2 regions of the Bartonella sp. AU15XJBT genome follow, and region 2 is predicted to be linked to the other one. Evidence: predicted binding sites of a transcription regulator. Region 2 holds the regulator's gene; the other holds the start of a gene.
What was found. Region 2 encodes HrcA, which represses chaperone genes, less so after heat shock. Its sites were predicted from a motif close to GTTAGCACTCNCNNNNNGNGAGTGCTAAC; they were not measured.

Region 1 (5,565 bases), on a different contig from region 2:
CGGTAATTTCAGCCTTTTGTCCAGCACCATCAATAATGGTGGTGTTTTCTTTAGAAATATTCACTTTCTTTGCACGTCCAAGCATATCCAAAGTGACATTTTCAAGCTTAATGCCGACATCTTCAGAAATCACCTGTCCCGATGTTAAGATAGCGATATCCTCTAACATTGCTTTACGACGATCACCAAAGCCAGGGGCTTTTACAGCAGCAATTTTCAAACCACCGCGCAATTTGTTGACCACGAGCGTTGCCAAAGCTTCACCTTCCACATCTTCAGCAATGATAAGAAGGGGTTTGCCAGACTGCACAACCGCTTCCAAAACTGGAAGTAAGGATTGTAAATTAGACAATTTCTTTTCGTGAATGAGAATGTAAGGGTCATCAAGATCAGCAACCATTTTCTCAGCATTTGTGACGAAGTAAGGGGAAAGATAGCCACGATCAAACTGCATACCTTCCACGACTTCCAATTCCGTTTCAGCGGTTTTTGCTTCTTCTACGGTAATAACACCTTCATTGCCCACTTTTTCCATGGCATCAGCAATCATTTTACCGATTTCAGCAGCACCATTGGCAGAAATAGTTCCAACTTGCGCAATTTCTGCTGAAGTTTGGATTTTTTTAGCTTTTTTGAAAAGATTAGCCACCACTTCATCCACAGCAGCATCAATTCCGCGTTTAAGATCCATAGGGTTCATGCCCGCAGCAACGGCTTTGACACCTTCTTGTACGATAGCTTGCCCCAAAACAGTTGCCGTTGTTGTTCCATCCCCAGCAATATCATTGGTTTTAGAAGCAACTTCGCGCAACATTTGCGCACCCATATTTTCGAACTTATCTTCCAGTTCGATTTCCTTTGCCACGGATACACCATCTTTTGTGATGCGCGGCGCACCAAATGATTTATCAATTACCACATTGCGCCCTTTAGGGCCGAGTGTCACCTTAACCGCATTAGCAAGGATATCGACACCGCGCAACAAACGCTCACGCGCTTCACGGCCAAATTTGACTTCTTTAGCAGCCATTTAATTTCTCCTTGGAGTTTTTCTCAAAATAGTACACAATGAAAAATTGAGCGCTTTTAATTAGCCCATAATTCCCATAATGTCAGATTCTTTCATGATTAAGAGGTCTTCCCCATTAATCTTGACTTCAGTTCCAGACCATTTTCCAAACAAAATACGGTCTCCTGTTTTGACTTCGAGCGGCACGCGCTTTCCGTTATCGTCGAGAGCGCCATTGCCAACGGCAATAACTTCACCTTCTTGTGGTTTTTCTTTAGCTGTATCTGGAATGATAATCCCACCAGCGGTTTTATTTTCAGATTCAACCCGACGAACAACGACACGGTCGTGAAGTGGGCGGAATTGTATATTAGCCATGTTTTAAATCCTTAAAACTGAACATAATTGCATTAATCTTAGAAAGTTCTTGCTAGCACTCTTAAGTCGTGAGTGCTAACGCTGTTTAAGATATAAAATCGGCATTTCTCAATGTCAAGGATAGTCATAAAATAATTTCTCTATATAATGAAGCTTCCACGTCTTGCTTCTTCTTGCACTTTCGCGTTATCTAGCTTTTTTTAAGAACCCGTGAACAAAAAAGGATCTTATCATGGTTGAAACACGTCAGGAAACGGATAGCTTTGGAACGATTTCGGTACGCGAAGATCGTTATTGGGGTGCACAAACTGAACGTTCTCTGCATAATTTTAATATTGGCAGTGAAAAGCAGCCTCTTACCATCATTTATGCTTTAAGCCTTATCAAAAAAGCCGCCGCCCTTGTCAATATGGACAAAGGCAAACTTTCTCAAAAGATTGGAAAAGCAATTGTCACAGCTGCCGATGAAGTTCTCTCTGGTGCCTTCGATACGCATTTTCCTCTTTCTGTTTGGCAAACAGGCTCCGGGACACAAAGCAATATGAATGTCAACGAAGTGATTGCCAACCATGCCAGCATGCTTTTAGGGGGTAAACTGGGAAGCAAAAAACCCGTTCATCCGAATGACCATGTCAATATGAGTCAATCCTCCAACGATTCCTTTCCCACGGCACTTCACATTGCCACCACGCTGCAAACACGCCAACATCTCTTTCCTATTCTTGAAGCACTCATTACCACTTTCAAGAAAAAAGAAGAAGAATTTGCCGACATTATCAAAATTGGACGCACCCATACACAAGATGCAACCCCCTTAACGCTTGCACAAGAATTTTCAGGTTATCGAGTCGCCCTGGAAGCCAATCTTCATCGTATTGAAACAGCCCTTGCTGATGTTCAAATGCTTGCTCAAGGTGGAACAGCTGTGGGAACAGGACTCAACGCCCCAAAAGGTTTTGACGTTGCCTTTGCACAAACCATCAGCACCCTCACAGGAATATCCTTTAAGACGGCGCATAATAAATTTGAGGCGCTTGCTCATCATGGCGCACTTGCGCATTTCCACGGAAGCTTGAATGCTCTCGCCGCTGATCTCTTTAAAATTGCCAATGACATTCGGTTTTTAGGTTCTGGTCCACGTTCCGGCTTAGGCGAACTCAACTTGCCTGAAAATGAACCAGGCTCCTCTATTATGCCCGGCAAGGTCAACCCCACCCAGTGTGAAGCGATGACCATGGTTGCAGCCCAAGTTTTTGGTAATCATACCAGCGTAACCTTTGCTGCCAGCCAAGGACATTTTGAACTCAACGTCTATAAACCTCTTATTGGCTATAACGTTTTACAATCGATAACCCTTCTTGGTGATTGCATGCGTTCTTTTGATATGCATTGCATTCAAGGATTACGCGCCAATCGCGTTCATATTCACGCGCTCATGGAGCGCTCACTGATGTTAGTCACAGCTCTTGCTCCAGAAATTGGCTATGAAAAAGCCGCTGAAATTGCCAAGGCAGCGCATAAAAACGATACAACTTTGCGCACCGAAGCCCTCAAAGCAGGCGTTTCTGGAGAAGATTATGACCGGCTGGTTGATCCCAAAAAGATGATCGCTCCCCAATAAAGAAGCCTTGAGAGAAGATGCAAACTTCTTAAACCTTACGCATAAAAAACATCGGGGCGCCCACGCCCCGATTATGATTTCTCACAGTGTTCATTTTAGGCTCTCATCCCCATTCCAGCTCTTGTCCAAAGGAGATAATGCATTGATTAATGATACTACAAGCATTATCCAACTTGAATGAACGACCTCCCGTACGATTCTCTCATTTAAAGTCCATTTATGTTGAATCAATCAAAATCACTTGCTTGCACACCACAAGAAAGATGAGTGTGTCGCGTAAAATTGCGTAAGACAAGAAAAAATGCCTCGAATGAACTATCTTAAAAACCCGAGGGGTGGTCCACAACATTTTAGAGCAGCCCTAAATGTGTGATGGTAGCGGCTTACTCTTTTATGAAGCATAACGATGGGCGTGCTCAATAGACAAACAACTGTTGGAACAGAAAAGCGTAAAGCCAGTTGTGTTATGGTTGGTGTTTTGCAAAATATTTTATAAAAAACTGGTATATCTCTCCAATTCATTGCTAGTAAGCTTTATTTTTATAACATTGTTGCCCTAAGAGAGCGCGTGCTTTTGCTGTTTCTTGTAAATCAACCGCCACCCCTAAAGCAGCCGCATATTTGAGACAAAGATTAAGACGCATCAATGCTGTTCAAGCAGTTCCAGCTTTTGTATACCAAATAAGGGAAAGGGTATCGCGTATCTCTGTTTGTGCAATCTCTAAAACAGACAGACAGCCTAATTTAGGGAGAATATGCAGTTTTAAAGTAAAAACCAATCCCCCAAGCCATCACCTTTTTACGGCTTTCAAAAGCATCTAAAGCAATATCTTTTAAAGAGTGGAGCTTACGCATTGCTTCACGCGTTTGTTTTTCTTACGTTCTTTAATGAGGTCACAACCCCTCATACAAAACAGAACGCCACCCAGTTGCCCATTTACGGGCTTGTTTTAAAGAAACATCTCTCAAAACGCACTAAAGCCCATTTCACGACGACACCCGCGAATGGTATAACAGCCCCCATGGAAATAATATAAAATCTATTGTTTCTCCCCCCATCTTTACGCTTAAGAAGAAGCAAGCCGGAACCATCATTATATTTGCCAGCCCTAAAATGTTGCGACAGCTCTTGGCATTTGAAGACGGTTCATAAGAGCCATTTTTACTCCTTTCTTCTATAGTTTTTACCCCCACGCCAGCCCCGCTTGTGACATGCAAGCAAGTGACATTAATTGTTTCAATCTGAGAGGATTTGGAATGAAAGAATCTTACGATATTCGGAGTTTTAATTTAATATGCATAGCGGTAAACTATCATTATAAATCAATGTTTTGTAAAAAGCCCCCCCGAAAGGTTTTGACCTTAAGCTTTCTATCTTTCCTAAAAACAATCCGCGCCCTCACAGGGATTATGCTTGGATAGCGCACAATAAATTTGAAGCCCATCATGGCACTCTCATCCATTTCCCAAAACGCCTAAATACCTTAGCCACTGCTCTCTTTAAAATGATCAATGACAGTCAGCCTAAAGGCTCCAATCCACATTCCAACTGAGGCAAACGAGAAGAATAGTTTATCATTTTACATGAATAAAAAATCTCATGGAAAAATACTCTCCCCCTTTCCCCTTTTTATTCTTCATATACCCCTTTCTTATTTTTCATATTCCATTGAATCAATCCAAACGATGCACTTACATCATCACAAGAAAGCGTGGCATATCAATAAAAAACAATTGAAAAAAGTTGCTCTTCTTCTCAATTCCCCAAGACTATCGGCATACAAGAGGAGTCAACAATATTGAACAAAGAAAGGGGCCACCATGCACTTTTTTAATACGAAGTACATTTATATTAAGCATAAAGATAATAATCATTATGTATAATGCATTTATCGTTAAACAATAAAAAGTATTTTCGTATCTACAAAATGATATTTTTTAAAACAAGCTAAAACATTATTTATTACACCATAATGTTTTCTAAAACACAGAGAACACTAAAGAAATATATCCAAAAAAAATCCTAAAAATTAAGTCTTACAAGGGGAAAAGACAAACTAAACATTGTTTTAAAAAGCCTAATGATGAAAATTTATGGATTTTAGAGTATTTTATTTTTCCATAATGATATTAAATATAGATTTTTTTAACCAATTCATGCATAATGCATTATGTAATTGAAATAAATTGGGGACGTTTTATGAATACAAAATGTTTAATTGCACTATCTCTTTTCACTTTCATGACCGCTTCAACAGCGCAAGCAGCCGATACGGTAATCGTTAAACAATCACAACCGAATGTTTCAGCGCCAAGTGATTTATCACCAAGAATCTCACCGGTTATTGTTTCAGCACCTTTTTCTTGGTCTGGTTTTTATTTTGGCGGACAAATTGGACATCTTTTCAGTAAAAGCACTTTAAATTACGCACCAGAAGCGCGAGACGGAAAATGGGCTTGGGTCGATAGAGATTTATCACCAAAACCAACAGGATTTGTTGCCGGTTTTTATGTAGGTTCTAATATTGATCTAGGAAATAACCTTGTTGTCAGTTTT
Region 2 (5,565 bases):
TATTTAGTGCCCTTCAAATTCCCCAACAAACAACACAACAACTTGTATCCTTGCAAAATGGCTTACCAAATGCGCAGTGGATTAATCCGCAAAATTTTCACGTTACTTTGTCTTTTTTCGGTGAAATTGAAGGTGCTACAGCGGATGCACTTATGCACGCCTTTGACACAATAAAGTTCCCTCCTTTTATGCTACAAATGAAGGACTTTGACATTTTTGTTTCAGAAAACGCTCCACATTCTCTTGTTATTCGCATTGAACTTTGTGAAACTCTCAATCTTTTACACGAAAAGATGCAATATATTCGTAGCCATTTAGATCTAACGCCTGATGAAAGAGAATTTACTCCACATATTACTATTGCACGACTGCTTGATACTAAACCTGCAGATCTTCCTCCTTATCTGTCCTCTCGGGGTGATTTTTCATTTCCTCCTTTTGAGGTCGATCACTTTGTCTTATTTTCATCCCCATCTCCCTCAAGTGATGCACCATATATTGTAAAAGGGAGTTGGCCACTTCAAAGATAAAAGGGTGTTACAAACACCCTTTAAAGCTCTTTGAGAAAAAACCTCATACATGCGAAATTGCAGGAAATGCTGCATTTTACGTTGGAAGCTTGTTATTGATGTGAAGCCTTATCAGTTTCAACAGAAGTTTCTTTTGTTCCTCCTTTGGCCACACCCACTATAGCTGGGCGCAACACCCTTTCCCCGATAATATAACCAGCCTGAACAACTTGTTGAACAGTGTTATCGGGGACATCAGTATTAGGAATTTCAAACATCGCTTGATGAAAGTGAGGATCAAATTTTTGTCCATCTGGATAAATTTTCTGCACCCCATGGCGTTCTAATGCTGCCATCATGGCACGTTCAGTCATTTCAACACCTTCTGCCAATGATTTCAAACCAGCATCACTTTCACGTGCACCTTCTGGAATCGCTTCCAAAGCGCGATTGAGATTGTCAGAAACAGACAACATATCCCGTGCAAAATTAGCAATGGAATAAGCCCTCGCATCCGCTACATCACGCGCAGTACGACGTCGAAGATTTTCCATATCTGCAGCAAGACGTAAAAGTTGATCTCTCAGCTCTTTATTTTCATCCTGCAAAGACGCTAAAGGATCAACTTCATTACTTTCTTTTTCAACGTCTCCATGTACTTCTGTTTTATGTGTTTTTAAAAGTTCATCAGCTGCTTGTTTAAGTGTATTACGATCAGCGGGATTTTTTAAATCGCAATTTTCAAATGAAGCATCAGTAAATTTGTTTTTTTCATCAGACATAAAAATTCTATTCCTTCATAAGATTTGTTATTCTCGATATCGAAATTTTACAGACAAAAATCAAGGGGTATAGATGTATATTAATACAATGAGCTTTTATAGCACAAATACTTACCTGCATCGTTTTAACGCAATAACTGTGATACAAGTTGAGCTGTATAATCAACCATGGGCACAATCCTTGCATAATTAAGCCGTGTAGGACCAATAACGCCTAAAGCACCAATAACTCTTTGTTGTGAATCACGATAAGGTGCTACGACTAAAGAAGAACCAGAAAGTGAAAATAACTTATTTTCTGAACCAATAAAAATTCTAACCCCTGAACCTTCATCCGTTAAATCGAGAAGCTGTGCCATACTCTCACGTGTTTCAAGGTCATCAAACAAATGGCGTAACCGTTCTAAATCTTCTTCTGCTTTCACATCTTCAAGCAAATTACTGCGTCCACGAACAATGAGGTGTATTTTATGATCAGCGCCTTCTCCTCCTAGGAGAGCTAATCCCGTTTCAACAAGATGATGTGATAAATCATCAAGTGCAGCCCGCGTTTCCGCGCACAAACGCGCAATTTCCCCTTTAGCTTCACTCAATGTACGCCCTTGAATATGAGCATTGAGAAAATTCGTTGCTTCTGTCAATTGTGCATGGGTAACCCCTTCTGGCAAATGAACAATACGATTTTCAACCTCACCTTGTTGAGTCACTAAAACAGCAAGAGCGTGCTCCCTATCAAGACGCACAAATTCAATATGTTTTAATGTTCCTTCTTGTTTTGTTGCGAGAACAAGCCCAGCCCCACGGGAGAGATCTGAAAGAACTCGGCTTGCTTGAACAAGAAAATGTTCAACCGATTGTGCATGACCAGCCTCTTTGACTTGCATTTCAATATTTTCTCTCTCCTCGTTTGGCAAATCACCCGCTTCCATAAATGCATCAACAAAAAAGCGTAAACCCGATTGGGTTGGCATTCGCCCTGCCGAAACATGCGGTGCATAAATCAAACCGAGATGTTCAAGATCACTCATCACATTGCGAATCGTCGCAGGTGATAATGTCTGTTGCAAAAGCCGTGAAAGATTGCGTGACCCTACAGGCTCACCATCATTAAGATAGGCTTCAACAATATGGCGGAAAATATCACGCGAACGCTCATCAAGATATTTTAGTTCATTATCAATAGGTTTGTGCTTCATCACAATTGTTTCACTACTTAAAAACACTCTTCTCTTATATAAGTTTTGCCAAGGCTTGGTCAAATAATCTAAAGTAGTATAAAAATATACTACCCTATTGAGCCATAAAACACCATCTTTTAGAATGATGTTATAAGGCAATATAAATTATGCATGAGGTATTTTTAGTTAGAGTGTGTGATTGGATATTTAAGACAGGCATTGATCTTCTTTAGAGGCTTACCAAGAGAAGCTTGATTGTTTACAAACCACTGGGAGTAGAAAATTGGACTTTTACCATAAAAAGGCTCCCATAAAAAAATCATCTCTCATGTCTTTTTAATCGTTATCTTCACAAAATACGAAAAATTTTATTTGAATAAAATATCATAAAACGTGTAAAATAATCCTATCATGTAAAATCAAGCAGAATGTGTGTATATGAGCATTTAAGCTGTTTTTTAGCACAAAAATAGTTCCCCTTTCATTTTTGGAGAAATCTATATGAGAAGTATAGCAGATAAAAAACTTGTCATTGCTACACATAACACCGGCAAATTACATGAAATCACCACTTTGGTTGCACCTTTCGGTTTAATAATACAATCAGCAAAAGAGCTTGGTTTGCCAGAGCCAAAAGAAACAGGAACAACATTTGAAGAAAATGCTTATATTAAAGCTTTTGCAGCAGCAAAAAAGACAGGACTTCCTGCTCTCTCTGATGATTCAGGTTTAGAGGTGGATGCATTGGATGGTGCACCAGGCGTTTATACCGCGGATTGGGCGATTCAAGCCGATGGTACACGTAATTTTCCAAAAGCGATGCAAAAAATAGAAGATGAACTCCAAAAAATCGGAGCACGAGAAAAAAGCCAACGAAAATGCCGTTTTATATCCGTCATTTGCATTGCGTGGCCTGATAACCACGCAGATTATTTCCACGGATACGTTGAAGGAACATTCATTTGGCCTCCACGGGGAGATAAAGGCTTTGGTTTTGATCCTATTTTTTTACCAGATGGATATGAAAATACCTTTGGAGAAATGTCAACAGAGCAAAAACACAGCTGGCAACACAATGACATTCCCCCTCTTTCACATCGCGCACGGGCTTTTAAACTTTTGGCAGAAAATCTTTTGGCATTCTCATGAATGAACCTTTTGGCATTTACATTCATTGGCCCTTTTGTGCAGCGAAATGTCCCTATTGTGACTTTAATTCACATGTTCGCATTCATGGTATTGATCAACCACGTTTTGTCACCGCCTTTGAACGCGAAATAGAAACGCAATACAATAAAATAGGTCCACGTCATATTACGAGTATTTTTATTGGTGGGGGAACTCCTTCTCTTATGGAGCCGCAAACCGTTGATGCCCTCTTGCAAGCACTGGCAAGAAAGTGGATATTTGATGATAAAGTTGAAATTACATTGGAAGCTAATCCATCCAGTGTGGAAGCAGGACGTTTTCGCGGATACCGTGCTGCAGGTGTTAATCGCTTATCTCTAGGGATACAAGCGCTCAATGATAAAGCATTGCGCAAACTTGGCCGACTCCATAATGTAGAACAAGCTCTTTACGCAATTGATTTAGCACGACAAATTTTTCCACGCTTATCCTTTGATCTCATTTATGCTCGCCCCAAACAAACCCTTGAACAATGGAAATCTGAACTTGTACAAGCCATTGATTTGGCCGCGGATCATCTTTCTCTTTATCAATTGACAATCGAAGAAGGAACCGCCTTTAAACGACTTCATGATGCAGGAAGACTTATCCTGCCCCCATCAGAGCTAGCAGCAGATCTGTATCATCTTACCCAAGAAATAACAGCTCTGTATGGACTTCCTGCCTATGAAATCTCAAACCATGCTATGCCTGGTGCTGAATCAGCACACAACCTTCTTTATTGGCGTTATCACCAATATGCAGGATTTGGTCCAGGAGCACACGGACGTTTCATTGAAAACGTACAAAATCATTCTTCCGCCTTTTCAAAGGCATCTTTATCACACCTTGAAAACCGTGAGCGTTATGTCACAATCAATGAAAAGCATCCCGAACAGTGGCTAGAATTAGTAGAAACAACAGGACATGGCTGTATTGAAACAGAACGATTAACCTCTGAGCAACAGGCAAATGAAATGCTCCTTATGGGGTTACGCCTTTGCGAAGGCTTAGAACTTACACGCTATGAAACCTTAAGCCCCAAACGTATCCCAATGGAAAAACTTATCGATTTACAACACCAAGAATTGGTAGAAATGGTTGATAACCAACGCTTAAAAGCGACAACCAAAGGACGTATTGTTCTTGACCACATTATCAGCCAACTTGCCAACTAAAGTTTTTATAACAACATATTGATTTTAATGACAGTTATCATTTTTATAGCAAAAGCGAGACTAAAATATCGTAAGATTTTTTCATTTAAAAACTATTTATAATACATTAATGACAACCATTCACTTACCCTCTAAAAGTAGGAAAATTTTTGGATAAAAACTATTAAAAAGGGTATAAAATGCTTTTTATGAACAATTTCAAACGCCAAAAGCTATCGCAATATTTTGAGCTAAAAAGTCTATGATGGTCTCTTTTTTCATAAGCGTAAAGAGAGGCGATGCCCTATAGATTTTATATTACATTATCCATAAGCACCGTTGAATGTAACAAACATTGAAAGCGTTTCTTTAGAATAAGCACGTGAATGCACACTACAATGATATATTATTTCTTACAAGAGTGTGGAAAATATTAAAACATAAAGTACAAATAAGCACATTTATGTTGTAGAAAATTTTTAAAAAAGCAGCATATTCTTATGTGTCTTTATGGCTTTAACCTATCATCATATCAATTGTGATATTAACGTTCGTTGTTTTCCATATATGAATTGCGCGTTAATTTCTGCCCTACACCTTAAAGAATCAAGATTCTTAATCCGATCCTGTAAACAGCCCTACTTCTTAAAACATGTTTCACTTGGTTTTCCATTTATGTGATCCACTGAACTGAAGACTTTACGAGCAACAATCCAGCTTAAGAATGCTGTACTTTAAAACCACCTAATATAGCTAAGTCGCGCTTTATATC

Region 1: a site for HrcA is predicted at 1,439-1,467, ahead of groES (co-chaperone GroES). Genes of this name have one in related genera too.

The regions. Positions count from the first base shown of each region.
Region 1 is NZ_JAQITG010000003.1:145,635-151,199, reverse strand. Features, by position in the region: gene groL (chaperonin GroEL) at 1-1,030, opposite strand, end outside; gene groES (co-chaperone GroES) at 1,091-1,387, opposite strand; gene fumC (class II fumarate hydratase) at 1,620-3,008, shown strand; partial or broken gene PVV57_RS02760 (Arm DNA-binding domain-containing protein) at 3,399-4,168, opposite strand; gene PVV57_RS02755 (outer membrane protein) at 5,209-5,565, shown strand, end outside.
Region 2 is NZ_JAQITG010000001.1:133,172-138,736, forward strand. Features, by position in the region: gene thpR (RNA 2',3'-cyclic phosphodiesterase) at 1-530, shown strand, start outside; gene grpE (nucleotide exchange factor GrpE) at 623-1,291, opposite strand; gene hrcA (heat-inducible transcriptional repressor HrcA) at 1,417-2,487, opposite strand; gene rdgB (RdgB/HAM1 family non-canonical purine NTP pyrophosphatase) at 2,971-3,618, shown strand; gene hemW (radical SAM family heme chaperone HemW) at 3,615-4,814, shown strand.